Regions from separate parts of the Glutamicibacter sp. 363 genome, predicted to be linked through region 1. Evidence: riboswitches for the same ligand, from Rfam matches in the RefSeq annotation. Region 1 holds a riboswitch; the other holds the start of a gene.
What was found. Region 1 has a riboswitch for S-adenosylmethionine ahead of ACT3UA_RS09035 (bifunctional o-acetylhomoserine/o-acetylserine sulfhydrylase). Riboswitches for the same ligand answer to the same signal wherever they lie in the genome.
Positions count from the first base shown of each region.

Region 2: linked by a shared signal. The riboswitch ahead of ACT3UA_RS15065 (ABC transporter substrate-binding protein) and the one ahead of ACT3UA_RS09035 (bifunctional o-acetylhomoserine/o-acetylserine sulfhydrylase) in region 1 are both predicted to bind S-adenosylmethionine.

Region 1 covers NZ_JBQSYR010000012.1:71,646-81,102, forward strand. Annotated here, with positions in the region: gene ACT3UA_RS08985 (carbohydrate ABC transporter permease) at 1-132, shown strand, start outside; gene ACT3UA_RS08990 (carbohydrate ABC transporter permease) at 129-1,076, shown strand; gene hutI (imidazolonepropionase) at 1,213-2,400, shown strand; gene ACT3UA_RS09000 (class I SAM-dependent methyltransferase) at 2,522-3,148, opposite strand; gene tpx (thiol peroxidase) at 3,247-3,744, shown strand; gene ACT3UA_RS09010 (hypothetical protein) at 3,943-4,398, opposite strand; gene ACT3UA_RS09015 (hypothetical protein) at 4,412-4,798, opposite strand; gene ACT3UA_RS09020 (CPBP family intramembrane glutamic endopeptidase) at 4,834-5,616, shown strand; gene ACT3UA_RS09025 (GNAT family acetyltransferase) at 5,679-6,089, shown strand; gene ACT3UA_RS09030 (VOC family protein) at 6,156-6,800, opposite strand; SAM riboswitch class IV at 6,975-7,092, shown strand; gene ACT3UA_RS09035 (bifunctional o-acetylhomoserine/o-acetylserine sulfhydrylase) at 7,173-8,528, shown strand; gene metX (homoserine O-acetyltransferase MetX) at 8,531-9,457, shown strand, end outside.
Region 2 covers NZ_JBQSYR010000026.1:38,832-48,288, reverse strand. Annotated here, with positions in the region: gene ACT3UA_RS15090 (NtaA/DmoA family FMN-dependent monooxygenase) at 1-770, opposite strand, end outside; gene ACT3UA_RS15085 (acyl-CoA dehydrogenase family protein) at 772-1,995, opposite strand; gene ACT3UA_RS15080 (ABC transporter ATP-binding protein) at 2,046-3,668, opposite strand; gene ACT3UA_RS15075 (ABC transporter permease) at 3,707-4,597, opposite strand; gene ACT3UA_RS15070 (ABC transporter permease) at 4,613-5,569, opposite strand; gene ACT3UA_RS15065 (ABC transporter substrate-binding protein) at 5,581-7,221, opposite strand; SAM riboswitch class I at 7,344-7,434, opposite strand; gene ACT3UA_RS15060 (MetQ/NlpA family ABC transporter substrate-binding protein) at 7,751-8,662, opposite strand; gene ACT3UA_RS15055 (methionine ABC transporter permease) at 8,688-9,383, opposite strand; gene ACT3UA_RS15050 (methionine ABC transporter ATP-binding protein) at 9,380-9,457, opposite strand, start outside.

The DNA of each region.
Region 1 (9,457 bases):
ATGGTCCGGCAGTTCCAGCTGGGCAGCCGCACCGGTTACAGCTCCGCATTGGCAGTAGTCCTGTTTGTCCTGGTGCTTCCGATCATCATCTACAACGTTCGCCAGCAAAAGAAACAAGGAGGCACTCGATGAGTACGGTCAGTGATTCCTCGCGCCGCTTGCTTAAAGCCACCGAAAAAACCGGCGGGAAACTGCGCAAGGCCAGTTCGTCTCGAATTGCCACGGCCGCTGCGTTCCTTATCGCCGCGATCTGGACCATCCCGACATTTGGGCTTTTTGTCTCCTCATTCCGTGAAGCCAACGACATCAAAACCACTGGCTGGTGGACTGCCCTGTCCAACCCGTCATTTACGCTGGAGAACTACGCGCAAGCGTTCGTCTCGGGCGACAGCTTGCCGCTGTCCAAGGCGTTCTTGAACTCCTTGGTCATTACGATCCCGGCTGCCATCATCCCGATCATCATTGCCAGCTTGGCGGCCTACGCTTTTGCCTGGATCAATTTCAAAGGGCGCAACACTCTATTCATCTTGGTCTTTGCATTGCAGATTGTCCCGATCCAGATGGCGCTGGTTCCACTGCTGCAGATGTTTTCCGATGGCGTGAAAATCGGTGGGTTGTATATCCTTCCCGGGCTAGGCGTTAATGGGCTCGACGGGGCCTATGCCAAGGTTTGGATTGCCCATACGATTTTCGCCTTGCCTCTGGCGATCTTCATGCTGCATAACTTCATTTCGGAAATCCCGGAAGAAGTCATTGAAGCTGCACGAGTAGACGGTGCCGGGCACGGAACTATATTCACTCGTATCGTCCTTCCGCTGGCGACACCTGCCATCGCGTCGTTTGGAATTTTCCAATTCCTCTGGGTATGGAATGACTTGCTGGTGGCCACGGTCTTCACCTCCGGTGGGGAACTTCCGATTACCAAGGCGCTTCAAGACCTCTCAGGTTCTTATGGCCAATCGTGGGAGCTGCTCACAGCCGGAGCGTTCATCTCGATGATCATTCCGCTGGTTGTCTTCTTCGCACTGCAACGATTCTTCGTGCGAGGTTTGCTGGCAGGAGCCAGCAAGGGCTAAGTCGAGCTCGTTCCAGAACCAGAGGGTGTCCGTCTGAAATCTCAGACGGACACCCTCTGGTTCTCTGTTCCCAAGCCATGAATCCTAGGTAGGCTCATGCCTAAAGGACCAGCAACACCACGAAGGCGGAATTCTCATGGCAACCCTGTTGCTTACCAACATTGGACAGCTGACTACGGTTGACCAAAACGCCCGGGTGCTGGAACACGCCGCGGTGCTGATCCAAGACAGCCTGATCGCATGGGTCGGTGACATGGGCCAGGCACCGCAAGCCGATGAATCGATTGATCTCGGCGGGCGTGCGGTTTTGCCCGGCTGGGTTGACTCCCACAGCCACCTAATTTTCGGGGGCGACCGGGCCGAAGAATTCGTGGCACGCATGGCCGGGCAGTCGTATGCCGCCGGCGGCATCGCGGTCACCACTTCAGCTACCAGCCAGCTTTCCGATAACGAGCTGAGCGAAGCTGTGGCTGCACGCCGGGCGGAAGCTCTGGCAATGGGCACCACATGGATGGAAACCAAGACCGGTTACGGCCTGGCAGTGGATGAAGAGACCCGGCATTCGGTGCTGGGCAAACCGCTGGTTGATTCCTTGACCTTCCTCGGTGCGCACTTGGTACCTGCAGGATGGGATGCCGATGAGTACACGGAGTTGGTAACTGGCCCGATGCTGGATGCCGTGGCAGATAACGTTGACTTCGTCGATGTCTTCTGCGAACGCGGAGCTTTCACTGAAGAACAATCTCGCCGGGTCCTGGAAGCGGCAAGGGCAAAGGGACTGGCGACCAAGGTCCACGGAAACCAGCTGGGTCCTGGCCCAGGAGTGCAGCTGGCAGTGGAGTTCGGCAGCCACTCTGTAGACCACGTGAATTATCTGGAGGAAGAGGACATCCAGGCGCTCGCCGGAAGCTGGGCCGGCTGGGACTCAGCCACACGGACAGGAACTCCGGGCACGGTAGCAACCTGCTTGCCCGCCTGCGACCTGTCTACGCGACAGCCGCTTGCACCGGGCCGCGAACTGCTTGATGCAGGTGTGCGAATCGCTTTGGCCAGCAACTGCAATCCGGGTACCAGCTACACGAGCAATATGAACTTCTGCGTGGCTACCGCAGTGCTCCAAATGAACCTGTCGCTGGCTGAGGCAATCGAAGCGGCAACCTACGGCGGCGCCTTGGCCCTCGGAGTTGCCGGCCAAACCGGTTCCATCGAGGTAGGCAAACGTGCTGATCTGCATGTGCTTGACGCTCCGGTTGCTGCGCATCTGGCATACCGTCCCGGAATGAACCTGACCCACAGCGTATATCGGGCCGGCAAAGCAATCTAGCGGTTTGCCGCAGGCCACCGAGAACCGTGCTGCACCGGACACTATGCTCGGGGATTCCCGCCGGCGAGTGAGGAAGCCGATGAAATGGTAGCCGCCATTTCGACTCTCACTGTCCATGAGACTAGGACGGCAATACGAATATTCCGTCTGGGCTCGGGAACCCGGAACGCTGCTTGATGTGCGCGTAGACGCTGACCGACCACGGGGAATCTGACTGGTAGGGAGATAAATGCCAGTCGGAGAATCGTTGCATCAGTTGCAGCGAAGTACCTTGGCGAAGCTCGTCCTGGTCTGCTGACCCGCCTTTGGTATGGCTGGTGGTGCCGATAATGAGCACGCCCGAAGAACTGCGCACCTGATCGGCCAAACTGAAAATTCCACGTAGCTGTTCGCGTGGGATGAATGCCGGAACATTGCCGGCCAGCAAAATGGCGTCGTACTGTTCGGGCAGGCCATGGCTGCGCAAAGAGGCGCTCTCCAGCTGATTCGCTGACAGCTGCCTGAACCAGGTCCCGTCGAATAGCTCTGCAGCTACCTCCAGGACTTGGGGTGTGGGGTCTATGCCGTAGGCATGGTGTCCCATGCGGCGCAGCGCATTGACCGTATTGCCCACGCCGCAGCCGATGTCCAGAACCTGTGATTCACGGTGGCATAGCATGTCAGTGAATCGGGCGACTACTTCCAAATCAGTACCGTCCAGAGTCAGCGCTCGCATCTTGGCCGCATATGCATCGTAGTTCGTGCCCATCTCCACAGTCTTGCATGAGCACAAGGCGTGAGCGACTTGTTTGCGCTTGTTGGCTGAAAATATGGCTCCGGATTAGGCATCCATGATAAACAAGACCTATGGCTAATACTGCTTTTAAGGGAACTCCCGTACAGACCATTGGTGAACTGCCAGCCGTAGGCTCGCAGGCTCCAGCATTCACCCTCACCGACACCGGCCTTGCAGATGTCACCAGCGAGTCGCTGGCTGGCCGCCGCGTAGTCCTGAACATCTTCCCATCAGTTGATACCGGTGTCTGCGCTGCCAGCGTTCGCCGTTTCAACGAACTGGCTGCCGGCCTGGAAAACACCACCGTAGTGTGCGTTTCCGCTGACCTGCCATTCGCCTTGGGCCGCTTCTGCGGTGCAGAGAACATCGAAAATGTGACCGCTGCTTCCGTGTTCCGCTCGGACTTTGGCTCGGACTACGGCGTGACCCAGGTAGATGGGCCACTAGCGGGCCTCTTGGAACGTTCCGTCGTCGTCTTGGACGAGACCGGCAAGGTCGTTTACACCCAGATCGTTCCGGAAATCACCACCGAGCCAGATTACGATGCTGCAATTGCAGCTCTGAGCTAGTCGCTTGTTCGCATCGATAATGATGCGCAGAAAATGCCCACCCGTGCTCGGGTGGGCATTTTGCGTCTAAACAATAAATGGGGTCAATGACTACCGTTTGCTCCACGCATACTTCGGCAGACGTTTATGATCAGAATCGGACGTAAAACATCGAATGAGATCTCGCTTATTCGGCGAGTTGCGGGTTTGGCTGATTGGTTAAGCAGTCTTACTAGCTTTTAGGAAGTGAGTAGGGGCGATCGAAACCGATAAATCTCGCCCCTGCAATTCATTAACGATGAAGCTTAGCGAGCTTGAAAAGCCGTTGACATCAATCTGTTCCTGAACAGTCCCACCTTCAGGAGTGCAAATGACTTTGATCTTTCCCTGATCCTGGTGCTTGTCATCCTGCCATACCACGGTGGACGAGGTGTCTTCGCCTTTGCATCGAAGTACCGCCGAATATTGGCCACCATTCAGTGGAATTCCAACTGAGACAGTTTGGATCTTTTCTTCGATGGTCGTTTTGGTCGCCGCAATTTCATTTTTTTGCATCGGCACTAGCGACGGTCCTGTTGATGGTGTGGAGATTTCTGATTTGCCAACGGAGCAACCTGTGAATGAGAGGGCAAGTGCAACGATTGTTGCGAAAATTAGAGTGCTTTTTGATCTCAAGATTAATTCCTTGTTAGGCAGCAACTACTCGGAACTGGATTCCCGTAGGAGAAATTGCAGTCCCTGATCCGCTCGAAGTTTTGAATCCCGCAGTGTACTGCCGCCATTTGAAGATGTAGAAAGTGCTTTGTGGGCGAGCAACATACATTTGACGTGAGTTCATTTTAGACGACGCGGAAGACAAAATTGTAGTTAGCGAGCTTTGGACCGTGAAGTTCGTATTTGCGTTGAATGCTTTGATGCCCACACCTCCACCTGCAGACAAGCTAGCTGAGGCGGTGACTGAACGCGACAAATTGCCTTTCCCGCCTTTTCCTCCGATGCCACAGGACGACTCACTCGCACTCTTTTTGTTCAGCTTGCTGGTGGTCTCAACTTCAGGTTGTCGCAGGTTAGTCATGAGGCTCCTCAGCACGCGCACAGTCAGATCAGCCTATGATCGAAAATGTGAACGCTGAACAAATTGAGCAGACAGCAACCCGCAAAACTCTCAGGTTTGAGATCATCTTGGTTCTAGCCCTGTCTTTGGGGCAGAGCGCGGTGTATTCACTGATTAGTTTCGCCGACAAGGTGAGCCGTGCGCCGTTGCGCGACCAGACCACGTCGATGAATAATCCGTTAAACACGCGCGAATACTTCGACCTGTCCTATCAGTTGCTGGATATTTTCTTCGCACTGATCCCGGTTCTTCTCGCACTGTATTTGATGCACCGCACCCTGGACCGAAGCGTGAAGGATGTAGGGTTCGACTTCCGCCGTCCGGGTAAAGATCTGTTACTTGGGGCCGGATTGTTTCTTGCCATGGGCCTTGGAACCCTGGGCGTATATGCCGCAGGCCGTGCCTTGGGAGTAACCACCGCGTTGTCCACGGCTAATCTTGGTGACTATTGGTGGAGCGTGCCGGTGCTGCTGCTTTCTGCCGTACGCCACGCGGTGCTTGAAGAAGTGATCATGCTCGGTTTCCTGTTTACCTACGGTAAGAAGCTGAACCTGGGACCGTGGACGCTGATTCTCGGATCTGCGCTGATCCGCGGTAGCTACCACCTCTACCAAGGCGTCGGCCCGATGCTGGGAAACATAGCCATGGGTGTGATTTTCGGTTGGATTTACCAGAAATATGGGCGAGTGATGCCGTTGGTGATCGCGCACTTCTTGTTGGACGCAGTGGGATTTGTCGGGTTCATGCTCTTCGGCCCCGCTATCGGTATCGGAGGCTAACCCCACAACGGCAAGCATTGCGCAATGGCAATAAACGACGTTTTCAACGGTACGTTTTACTTATGCAAATCAGTGAACTCAAACTGACCGAAATAGGCGAAGCAACAGCCCTGTGGCGGAGCGTCGAGCTTACGCGGCCATGGAATGATCCGGAGGCAGATGCACGTAAAACACTGGAGAATCAGAGCTCTACGATTCTTGCGGGACCTCATGAGCAAAGACTGGTAGCTACAGCCATGGTTGGGTTCGACGGACACCGAGGCTGGCTATATTACGTGGCGGTCCAACCCGGCATGCAGGGCCAGGGGTTTGGACAGGAGATTATGGGGGCAGCGTCGCGTTGGCTTGCTGAACAAGGGGTGCCCAAAGTACAGCTCATGGTGCGTACCGAGAACACTGATGTGATCGGATTTTACGAGCGGCTAGGCTACGAAGCTCAAGAAGTGGTGGTCCTAGGCAAAAGGCTTGGATAGTTGGAACGACAAAGGGTAGGCGAGGACGTTGCCGTCCGCACCTACCCTTTATTTCGACGTTCTTTGTTATAGCGTGACCAAACCATTGTCGGTTTCAAAGGTGACCGACAAGATGCCCGGAGTGCCGTTGGGTGCTTCGTATTCCATGCTCACCGCGCCAAGATTGACGTTCTCTGGCTGGCCTAGCCAGTCTAGGACGCGGTCGCGGGAACCAGCGATAGTGATGCTTTGAATCGCACCTACAGGCTCTAGAGCCTTCGAAGGGTGCAGATCCTCCGTTCCTGCGTCCCAGCGAAGCAAATACGGAACCTGCGGATCAGCGATGAGCCCCTTGATTCCAACTTGCTGCCAGGTGAGTTCGCGGCCGTCTGGGAACTTGCGGTTTCCCGGAACAGATTTACGTCCCAGCCGCTCTTCGGCGCTGGAGAGGTCTTCAACGGAAACGCACCATCCCATCCAGCCGCCGCCAAGCTCGGAGCGGGCTCGTACTGCCTGCCCAAACGGTGCTTTGTCGCTGGAAGGGTGGTTTAGAACTTCAACAACTTCTAGGTACTGGTTGTGCTTGAGCGGGAAAATTACATTCCGCGTTCCAAAACGCGGATGTACGCCCCCCTTGACGAATTCCAGGCCCAAAGCCTTGGAGATTCTTTCGGCGGTTGGCATGAGCCCATCGGGGCCACATGCGTAACTAACGTGATCTAGCCTCATCATGTGCCCCATCATGTCACTATGTGATCTCAGTCTCGACTTAGGCGACCCTAAGTGGTAATGGTGGGATCGAACAGTCTGCATAAATTTCTTCATTAAAGATCTATATGACCGATTGAGTCACGTTAAGCTATCTCATATTGCCAAATTCTTCGGCTATCGGGCAGACTTGAGTCAGGTCATGAGTCCCAGTAACAAGCCCCGGCTTACTGGGCGGCAACCCTCCGCCGCGGTGGGGTGCCCCGGGTGAAGACCTGGCCCTCGACGCACCAAGCGTTGAGGACAAGCGCGGGTTACCCCCTTCGAAAGCTCCTCGACGAGGAATTTGCCGTCGGTGTGTTTTTGAGTGGTGTACCCCCATAGTCGACAAACAATATGGAGGAAACCATGAGTAACAACTGGTCTTTTGAAACACGTCAGATCCATTCCGGGCAGCAACCAGATCCGGTCACCGGTGCGCGTGCCCTGCCGATTTTCCAAACCACGTCTTTTGTTTTCCCGAACGCCGAGAGCGCCGCGGCTCGCTTCGCACTGCAGGAGCTGGAGCCGATTTACACCCGTATCGGTAATCCAACGCAGGAAGCGGTCGAAAACCGTATCGCGGATCTTGAAGGCGGCGTCGGCGCACTGCTGGTCGCCTCGGGGCAGGCAGCAACCACCCTCGCAATTCTCAACTTGGCTCAGTCTGGAGACCACTTGGTGGCCAGCCCGAGCCTCTACGGTGGAACGCAGAACCTGCTCAAGCACACGCTGCGCAAGCTCGGTATCGAGGTCACCTTCGTGGCGGATCCAGACAACTTGGATCAGTGGCGTGCAGCGGTGAAGCCAAATACCAAGGCCTTCTTCGGTGAAGTCGTCTCCAACCCGCGCCAAGACATTTTGGACATCGAGGGAGTCTCACAGATTGCCCATGAGGTCGGGGTTCCACTGCTGGTTGATAACACCTTGGCAACCCCATATCTGATCCGCCCCATCGAGTGGGGCGCGGATATCGTCATCCACTCGGCCACCAAGTACCTCGGTGGTCACGGCACCGCCATTGCCGGCGTAATCGTGGACTCGGGCAAATTTGATTTTGCGAAGGATCCGGAACGTTTCCCGGACTTCAACACCCCCGATGAGTCCTACAACGGTTTGGTGTTCGCCCGCGATCTGGGCGTTGATGGCATCCTTGGTGCCAATCTTGCCTACATTCTGAAGGCTCGCGTGCAGTTGCTCCGCGATCTGGGCGCGGCTGTCGCACCGTTTAATGCTTTCCTTATTGCTCAAGGTCTGGAGACTTTGTCTCTGCGTATCGAGCGTCACGTGCAAAACGCGAAGGAAGTAGCCGTCTGGCTTGAAAGCCAGGAGCAGGTTGAAAAGGTCGCTTACGCTGGCCTGCCTTCCTCGCCGTGGTTTGAACGCGGACAGAAGTACTCGGCAAACGGTGTCGGCGCGATTATTGCCTTCGATATTGCTGGTGGACTCGAAGCTGGCAAGGCTTTTGTGGATGCGCTGGAGCTGCATTCACATGTGGCCAACCTCGGTGACGTTCGTTCGCTCGTCATCCACCCGGCGTCGACCACCCACGCGCAATTGACCGAAGACGAACGTCTGGCCGCCGGTGTGCGTCCGGGCCTCGTTCGGTTGAGTGTGGGACTTGAAAACATCAAGGATATTCTCGCTGATCTGCAACTTGGTTTTGCTGCCACTAAGCAGCTCTCTCACCAGGAATTGCAGGAAACCCTTTAGGCATGGCATCCATAGTGACTACCGAAGAAACTCTGCCATCGCAGGAACTTACCGACGGGCAAGACGGCATTTTGCGTCGTGCGTTCGTGGGGGAGTACACCTTCGAAACCGGTGGCTACCTACCGCAGATCGAGTTGGCCTACGAAACATGGGGCCAGCTTAACGCGGAGGGGACCAACGCGGTGCTGGTGAAGCACGCGTTGACCGGTGATGCGCACGTATCGCGCGGAGATTCGCAGACCCCGGGCTGGTGGGAAGATTTTGTCGGCCCCGGGCTAACTGTTGATACCGACAAGTATTTTGTCGTGGCCATCAACATCATCGGTGGTTGCAATGGGTCCACCGGACCTAGTTCGCCAGATGAGCACGGCAACGCCTGGGGTTCACGCTTCCCCTTTATTACCATCAAGGATTCCGTGCGCCTCGAAGCGCGGTTGGCCGACCTGCTCGGGGTGCACTCCTGGCATACGGTCATCGGCGGTTCCATGGGTGGGGCACGAGCCCTTGAATGGGCGGTTGAATTCCCGCAACGCGTAAAGAACGTGGTGGTGATGGCCTCCACGGCGCAAGCCACGGCAGAACAGATCGCTTTTGCGCAGGTGCAGACCGAGGCCATTCGCCTCGATCCCAACTTTGCGCAGGGCGACTACTATGCCAACGGAGTGCGCCCGGATGCCGGATTGGGCCTGGCTCGACGCCTGGCGCATATTACCTATCGTTCGGAGGCTGAGCTTGAAGCGCGGTTTGCGCGTAATGCGCAGACCGGCGAACAGCCGTTTGTTACAACACGCGGCCCACGCGGCCGATACCAGGTGGAAAGCTATCTTGATCACCAGGCGACCAAGCTGGTTCATCGTTTTGACGCGAATAGCTACCTGGTGCTCACCGAGGCTTTGATGAGCCATGACGTGGCGCGCGGTTACGAATCG
Region 2 (9,457 bases), on a different contig from region 1:
GCCGGATGCGGGGCGAAGAGGAACGTCGCCTCCGCATGGGTGGCTGCGAACTGGCTTCCACGAGGCGATGATCCCGCTTGGAAGAGGAATGGTGTGCGCTGGGCGCTGGGAATCGCCTGATGCGGGCCATCGATCGAATAGATCTCGCCGCGGTGATTGATCTTGTTAATGCGCGCCGGATCGGCGTAAATCCCGGATTCCTTGTCGGCTTTCAGCGCATCGTCTTCCCATGAGCCTTCCCAGAGCTTGTAGGCGGCATCGACGTATTCCTCGGCCCACCCATAACGGTCGTCGTGGGCCATGAGGTTCTTCGCGCCGAAATTGCGGTGCGAGTTCTCCAGCACGCTGGTCACGATATTCCATGCCACGCGTCCTTGGGAGAGATGGTCCAGCGTGGAGATCTGGCGTGCGAATTGGAATGGGTGGGACTGGACGACCGAACTGGTCATAGCCAGCCCGATCTCCTTGGTGCTGGCGGCTAGCGCCGAAAGCAGCACCAGCGGGTCGTGGCTCGGGATTTGCATTCCCTTGCGTGCCAGGGAGGCCCAACCGCCCTCGTGATCTGCGTACAGTCCGGCCACGTCGGCGAAGAACAGGTTGTCGAATTTCGCAACTTCGAGCTTCTTGGCCAGATCCACCCAAAGTCCCAGCTCATGGAACCGGTCCTGCTGCGCTTCCGGATGACGCCACATTCCGCCGAGGATATGGCTAGAAGTATTCATCAGGAATGCCGAGAGGATGAAGCGTGGCCGTGTTTCGAAGGTACCCATTTTACTTTGCTCCCTTGGCTTCGCCGATTGAGTTCAGGCCGGTCGGAATCGTGCCATTGATGAAGTAGTCGCCTACCGAGCGGGCCTTGAATGCCACTGGATTGTGCGTGGCGACGGTGCGTGCGTTGCGCCAGTAGCGGTCCAGCGACTTGCTGGTGGACACCGCCGAGGCGCCGGTGACGTCGAATAGCTCGCTCGTCGCATCAAGCACCAGCTTGGGCGTGACGACGTGTGCCTGCTGCACCGCGATCTCCGCGCGCAGGAAGGCGGCTTCGTCATCCAGGTTCAGCGCCGGGTCGTGGGCGGCATCCAGTTCGCGGGCCGCGGTGACCACAATAGCTTCCGCGGCGTATACGTTCGCCGCAAGCCGGCCCACCAGTTCCTGAATCTGCGGATCGTTGCGGAACAATTCTCCGGAGCCGGTGTTGAAGGTCCGGGTGCGAGTTTCCACGATGCGGGCGGCCTCGTCGCGGGCTGCCTTGCCGATGCCGACGAGTACCGCGAGCAGGCAAAGCTGGAAGAACGCGGGCTCCAGCGTGGAGGCGACCTTGCGTTGCAGGATATTTGCCTCATCAACGGGAACATCGGTGAAAATGCCGGTTCCGGTACCGGTCAGCGGCTGGCCGAAGCCATCCCAATCGTCAAGGATCTCCACCCCTTCGCCGTGGCGGTCAACGATCGCGTACTGGCGCCCTTCGACTCCGTCGGTGGAGGCCATCACGACCACCCAATCGGCGAAGATCGAGCCGGTGGTGTAGTACTTTTCGCCGTTGAGCACCCAGCCTCCAGCTCTCTGGCTCAAACGGGTGTTGGTGGTTCCCAGCGCATTGCCGCCTCGTTCGGTGGCCGCATTGCCGAAGATCTGGCCGGCGAGCACGCGGGGGAACCAGCGGTCCTGGAATTCTTGGGGCTGCAGCGCGATGGTTTCGACAAAGGAAAAGTGGCTGCGCAGCAGGTGGGCGACGTTCGAATCCGCGGAGGCCAATTCGATCAGCAGCCGGAAAAGGTGCTCGTGGCTGACCGGTTCCCCGCCGTGGCTGCGCGGCACACGCAACGTGGTGAAGCCGGCGTCCTTGAGCCACTGCACCTGCTCGAAGGGCAGGATCCGCTGCTGCTCGCGCTGCGTAGCGCCTTCGCCCACGCGGGCGAAGACCGGAGCGAAACGCTCAGCCAGGCGCTGGTAGGTGGCTTCGGGGCTCAGGGTTTGGCTGAGGTCAATGCTCATGTGCTTCTCATTCCTTTTCACTGGAAATCTGTCTGGGATGATTCTGCCGTTCAGGCGCTGCGCAGGTGCTCGAATTCGCGCAGCACCGCGCCGGGGTTCGCCGCGAGCAGGGTGCGCGTGTATTCATGGCGGGGGTTGGAGAACACCTGCTCGACGGTTCCGGTTTCCACCAGTTCGCCGCGGCGCATCACGCCCACCCGGTGGCTGATCCGTTCGACCACGTGCAGGTCATGGGAGATGAACAGGTAGGTCAATTGCTGTTCGGTCTGGAGCCGATCGAGCAAGTTGAGGATTTGTTCCTGGGTGAGCACATCGAGCGCGCTCAATGCTTCGTCGAGGACCAGGATCTTCGCGCCGCTGGCCAGGGCGCGGGCGATGGCCACGCGTTGGCGCTGGCCCCCGGAAAGTTCCGGCGAGCGCTTGCCGGCCAGTTCCGGGGCGAGATTCACCTGCGCCATCAGCTCGCTCGTGCGTGCTTCGCGCCAGGCGGCATCGCCAAGCTTGTAGTTGCGCATCGGCTCTTGGATGACCGAACGGACCGATTGGCGGGGGTCCAGAGCCGAGTCGGGGTTCTGGTAAACCAGTTGCGCCTCGCGCCACAACGCATAGCGCTGCTTGCCGCCGATTGAGCTGATGTCCTGGCCGTTCACCTCGACGCTGCCCTGGCTTGCGCCAAGCAGCCCCATGATGATTTTGGCAGTCGTCGACTTTCCTGATCCCGACTCTCCAACCAGCGAGAAGGTTGTGCCGCGAGCCACCTCGAAGCTGACCTGCTGGACCGCCTGATGTGCCTTGGAGCCCTGGCCGAACTCCTTGCCGAGGTCCGTCACGCGAATCGCCACGTCGCTGATTTCGGCCGTGTCTCGGCGCTGGTTGGTGGCGTACGCCTGATCGAGCAGGGCCTTGGTGTAGTCATTGGTGCTGCTGGCAATCAGCTCGCGGACCGAACGGTCTTCGAGCACCTCGCCACCGTTCATCACCAGCACCCGGTCGGCAATGTCGGTAGCTACGGCGAGGTCGTGGGTGACGAACAGGACGGTGGTCCCCTTCTGCCGGGCCAGGGACACGAAGACTTCAAGCACCGTGCGCTGCACGGTGACATCCAGTGCGCTGGTTGGCTCGTCGGCGATCAGCAGCTGCGGATTCAGCGCGAAGGCGATGGCGATCAGCACGCGTTGCTTCAGCCCGCCGGATAGCTCGTGCGGGTACTGGCTCAGGCGTTGCTCCGCCCGGTCGATCCCGACGCTGCCGAGCAGTTCGATGGCTTTTTCACGCCACCGGTTCTTGGGCACCGAACGGGTCGGGTGCAGGCGGAACACCTCGATGAGCTGCGAGCCGATGGTCTTCACCGGGTCAAGCGAGGCGCCCGGGTCCTGCGGGACCAGCCCGATACCGGCGCCCCGGATATCGCGCCATTGACGCAAGCTCAGCGCGGTGACTTCGGTGCCGCCAAAGCGGATGCTGCCGGTGGTGCTGGCGTCCTGGGGAAGCAGCCCGATCAGCGCCTTGGTCAGCGTCGATTTCCCCGAACCCGATTCGCCAACGATTGCCACGATCTGCCCGGCCGGGATTTCGAGGTTGATCCCCTGCGCGGCGAGGGTGCCTTGGGCGTACCGCACCGAAAGATCCTCGATGCGCACGACCGGGTTGGTGCCGGTGTTCTTGGTAGTCATAATCTGATCCCTTCACAAATTTGGGTACCCGGTGCCGGTTAGAAGCGGAATGCCTTGTTGATTGCGCGGCCGAGCACGGCGGTGAGCATCACTGCCGCGACGATCACCAGCCCCGGCAGGGTGGTCAGCCACCAGGCGACGGTGAGGTATTGGCGGCCTTCGGAGATCAGCAGCCCCCATTCGGGTGTTGGCGGCGGCGAGCCGAACCCCAGGAAACCAAGCCCGGAGATCGCCAGGATCGCCGCCCCCAGGTCGACCGCCAAGAGGGCGAGCACCGGGCCGATCACATGCGGGATGATATGGCGGCGCAGCACGGTGAGGTAGCCGCCACCGCTCATCAGCGCCGCCTGCACGAAGTCGCGCGAACGTACGCGCAGCACCTCGGTGCGGACAAGCCGTGCGAAGGCCGCGATCGAGGCGATGCCCACGCCGAGCCCCAGCGAGAATGGACCGGGTTCGGTCGCGGTGACCAGGATCAGCGCGATCAGGAAGGCCGGCACCGCCAGCACCACGTCGACGAACCGCATCGCGACCGAGTCGGCGAAACGGCCGGCGGTGGCGGCGAGCAGACCCAGCAGGCTGCCCACCACGCTGCCGATCAGGCAGGCCAGCCCGGCGGTCAGCAGCGTCTGGCTGGTGCCGTGGACCACCCGGGCATAGACGTCGCGCCCCAGGTGGTCGGTTCCGAAGGGATGAGCCAGCGACGGTTCCGCGAGCTTCTGCTGCGGCACCCCGGTGAGCGGGTCCTGTCCGGTGAACAGCCCCGGCAATACCGCCCAGGCGAGCAGGAGCGCCAGCGGGAGGAGCACCCACCAGTTCCGCAACCAGCCAAGCAGCGTGGTTCTGGGCGTGGCGCCATGCTCCGGTTGGAGCGCGCTGCCAGGGGCCAGCTCCACGGCCGGGTTGCCTCGTTCGGTCAAAAGACTCATGATCGGTTCCTTTCCCTAGGCCGCCAGCGCGCGAGGCGAACCGGCGTGGGAGGTGATGATGCGTGGATCAAGCTTCGGGTGGATCAGGTCGACGAGCAGATTTACCGCGGTGAAGGCGGCGGCGGTGAGCAGCACCAGTCCCTGCACCAGCGGGATGTCCTGCACCGTGACCGCCTGCAGTACCAGCTGGCCCAGGCCGGCGCGGGCAAAAACCGTCTCGGTGATGACGGAACCGGCGAGCAGCGTGCCGATGGTGATCCCGGCAATGGATAGCGCCGCCGGTGCGGCGTTTTTCAGCGTGTGCCGGTAGAAGATCCACGCCTCGCTGGCGCCCTTGGCCCGCAAGACGTCGACGAAGGGCTGGGTGTTCACCTCGTGCACGCTCTTGATCAGCACCTGGGTGATGGGTGCGCTGAGGTGGATGGCCAGAACGAGGATCGGCACCGCCAGCGAGAGGAACGAGCCGTCCGGGAACAGCGACATCACCCCGAGCTGCACCGCGAGCACCTGAAGCAGCACCAGTCCGAGCCAGAACACCGGGATGGAAATCATCAGCGGTGGCAGATTCAGCAGGGCGTTGCGGACCCGGGTGCGGCGCGACAGGCTGGCGGCGGCGGTCAGCGCGACCGCCAGCACCAGCGCCAGGGCAAAGGCGCTCCCGGCGAGCACCAGTGTGGAGCCGATGACCTCGCCGATACGGGTGGACACCGCCGAGCCGGAGGACAGGGAATAGCCCAGATCCCCGGTCAGCAGCGCACCGAGCTGGGTGAAGTACTGCACGATCAGCGGCTGGTCATAGCCGTAGTAGGCCTTCATCTGCGCGATCGTTGCCGGATCCGCGGACGAGTCGGCGGAGAGGAAGATCGTGACCGGGTCGTTCGGCAGGGCCTGCACCGCGAGGAAGACCGCGGTGTAGGCCAGCAGGATCACCAGCAGTGCCTGACCGATGCGTTGAGCGATGTATCCACCCATGATGAGTTCCTTTAGCCGTTGCTCTTCCAGGCGCCCTGGAAGATTGGTGCGGTGCCGGAGGTGAAGTCGATGTGCGCGTCCTTGTTGGCGCCGTACACCTGCACTTCGTCCCACAACACGAGGGTCAGTGCCTTGTCCAGTACCAGCGCGCGCTGCTCCTCGCCGACGAGCTTCAGATGCTCTTCTTCGGTGGTCGCCGCCTGCTCGCGGGTGAACAATTCGTTCAGTTCCTTGTCGGCGTTCAACGTCTGGTTATTTGTCGCCGGCGCGTAGACCGGCCCCAGGCCGCCGTAGGCGAACTGGCGGGTTCCGAAGAATTCGATCTGGTCATCGACCATGGCGTTGGTCAAAAATGAATTGTCCGCAGCACGGTTGACCAGCTGCACTCCGATCTCCCGCCATTGCTGTTCGATCAGCTCGAAGGCTGGCTTGATGACCACGGAGTTATTCGAGCTGGCCACCGTGATTTCAAGCTTCTTGCCGTCCTTCTCACGGATCCCGTCCGCGCCAACGCTCCAGCCGGCTTCTTCAAGCAAGGCCTTGGACTTCTCCGGGTCATAGCCGAGCTCGGCAGACAGGTCCACGAAGCCCGGTGCCTGGTGGTTGAGGATCGAACCTGCGAGCACGTAGCTGTCCGAGAGGACCGTGTCCTTCAGCGCCTGGCGGTCGATTCCCGCCTGCAACGCCTGGCGCACCTTGGTCTCGGCCAGCTTGCCCGAACCGATTCGAATCGCGGCATGGTTGGTCGTCAGGTCCACGCCCTGGGCGGCGAAGATCTGCCCGCCTCCGGCGCTGAGCACCTCTTCGTCAACGGGCTGCAGTCCGCGGACCAAATCGACCTGGCCGGACTGCGCCGCGCCGGCCCGGTGGGCAACTTCTGGCAGGTACTTGACGACCAGCTTTTCAAGGTACGCGTCGCCCTGGTTTGCTGCGGTTTCCGGGGCCCAGGCGTAGTCATCGCGGCTGGTGAAGACGACCTCTTCATCTGGCTTTTCGGATTCGAAGACGAACGGTCCGGAACCGACGATCTGCGATATTGCGGTTTGCCCTGCATTGTCCAGTTCCAGGGTGCCCGGGGATACCAGCCCGGCGGTCACCGAGGAGGTGGAGCGCAGGAAATTCGCATCCGGGCGTTTCAAGGTCACCTTGACCTGGTCCTCGCCGACGACCGCGGAGCCCTTGTAGGCTGAAAAGTCGACGTTCGGTTGAATCTGCGCGGATTTCACGCCTAAGCCCAGCGCGTCCAGATTTTCCTTGACTGCTTCGGCATCCAGGGCCGTGCCGTCCGAGAAGGTGACGCCATCACGAATGGTGAAGGTGAATTCGGTCTGTGCCTCATTGGCGGTGAACTCGGAGGCGATCCAGCCTACGAGCTTGCCGGACTCGGTATCAAAATAGGTCAACCGGTCCAGCACCGAGTTCAGCACATTCGCCTTCTCGTAGAAGCGAGCGGCCTGGGTCTGCCAGTTGTTGATCGGGGTTACCTCGGCAAAGGTGAAGGTTCCGCCCGCTACCGGCGTGCCTGCTTCCGCGGAAGCTGCCGGCTCGGAGCTCCCCCCGGTGGATGCGCTGTTGCCGCCGCAGGCGGTCAGCGAAAGACCTAGAACTGCGAGTAGTGCCGCGGCCTTCAGGCTCAGTGGTGTGTTGCGCATTTTCTGGTGTTCCTCTCGGTAAGTTCCCGAGGATTACGCCGAAATCCCGATCCTGCCGCGGTATTGCGGGGCGGGAAGAAGGCAGACTTCTCCCCTGTGCGGACCGTTGCGAAATCTAGCAATCTCCATCGGTCCTGGCCTTAGCACCGCTCCCTGCCGGGATGGTTGCTGCAACGTCAACGAGCCAGGTCTCTCGGTCGCTCTGGATGGTTATCATTCGGTGTCTTTGCCGAACAATTTAAGTCTGCGCGCGCAGGTGCGGTGTGACCAACCATGACGTTATATGCGCGTCACGAAGTCATCCCAATACACACTTTGGGACTAATACAAGCCCTGAAGCCGGTCACTAATCGTCATAAGTCAGTTCGTGACGCTGCTGAAAAGATTTCCTTGACAGCAGTATCCCCGGCCCCGCGTGATCAAGGGTGGATTTGCTCGCTCGCCAACGAAACATTCGGGATAAAAGCGAACGGCCAGCCCGAACCTCTCTGGTTCAGGCTGGCCGTTCGCATAGTTCCAGTGAGCGGCCCTACTCGGCGGATACCGGAGTCAGCACTCCTTGGACCAACGGATCCTCGGTGTTCTTCAGGTATTCCTGCAGTCTTGGATCGGAGAACACCTCGATTAGCTTGGCTGCATCGGCAGTTTTGGAGAACTCGGTGCCGAAGATCAGCTTGGAGGCGAAGGTTCTAGGCGGTTCCGGGAACAGGATTCCCTTGTCGCGGCCGACCTTTCCGGCATCGAACTGCGACACGTATCCGATGGCTGCATCCACATCGTCTAGCATGCGCGGCATGGCGAGGAGGTCTGCTTCCTTCAGCTCGAAGCCGCGCGGGTTGTCAACCACGTCGGCCATCTTCGCGGTACGCGGCTCGATGCCGGGATTCAGGCCGAGCAGTCCCTCGCGCTCCAGGAGCCAGAGCGCTTGCCCCTGGTTGGCGACGTCGTTAGGCAGGAGCAGCGTCGACCCCTCGGGGAGAACCTCGACCGATTCGTAGCGGGTGGAATACAGACCGAAGCCCCATTGGTACAGTTCAACGGTTGGCGTCAATTCCACGCCGGCGGCTTCTGCCGATTGCCGCATGTACCACTCATGTTCAAAGATGGTCGCGTCGAACTGCCCTTCGGCCACGGCGCGGTTCGCCTGGATTGGATCCTGAAGCCCAATGGGTTCTATCTCGATTCCATAATCCGGCGCGATGGTCTCGGCCACGAATTTCAGGATCTTCTCTTCCCCGGCCATTGCCGGTTCAAAATGGACCTTGAAATTCGTTTTGCCGGGCTCGGTGGACGCGAGCGCTGGAGCGGACTTTTGCTGAACCAGCAACGCGCCAAGGACGAGCGCCACAATGGTCGCGCATGCCGCGATGGTCCAAGGCAGTTTCGCGGTGTTTTTACGCAGAGTGAAGCCATGGTCATGGCCTTTGGGTGAAGTCGTCATGTTCTTCTCGTTTGTTCTAGGGCGCTTAGGGGCGGGCCAGCGCGCGGGCGATGCGATCGCCGAGGAATTGGACTGCTTGCACGGTCAGAATGAGCGCAAGGATCGTGGCAAGCATGACATTCATGTCGAACCGCTGATAGCCGTAGGTGACCGCCAGATAGCCGATGCCGCCGGCCCCGATGGTTCCCGCGATGGCCGAATACTCGACCATCGAGATGGTGTTCAGCGTGACGGCGGAGGCCAGGGCGGGCAGCGCCTCACGGATCTGGGTTGCCCCGATGATTTGCAGCGGCGATCCACCGGTCACCAGCCCGACGGCCAGGTTCTCCTTAGGCAGATCATTGAGCGCGTTCTGCACGAGCCGCGCGAAGAAGGGAATGCCCGCAATGGTCATCGGCACCACTGCTGCCCAAATGCCGATGGTGGTTCCGGTCACCCATTTGGTGAATGGAATAATCGCCGCCATCAAGACCAGGAACGGCAATGAGCGTCCCATGTTGACGAACCAGCTCAGTGCCGCATGGCTCTTGTCGTGCGGAAAGAGACCCTGCCGGTCGGTGTTGAACAGCGCCAAACCCATGATGCCGCCAAAAATGATCACCAAGACCATCACGATGCCGACCATTGCCCAGGTCTGTCCATAGGCAGGAAGCATCAGGGCGGGCAGTTCGTTCCATGGGGTGTCGGTACCGACCGCTGCGCTTTCGGTTGGGATTCTCATACCGCCACCTCGATGCGTTCCGCGCGGTCGGCCACACTCGCGAGGAGCTGCTGGGATCGTGGCGTGGCGCGCAA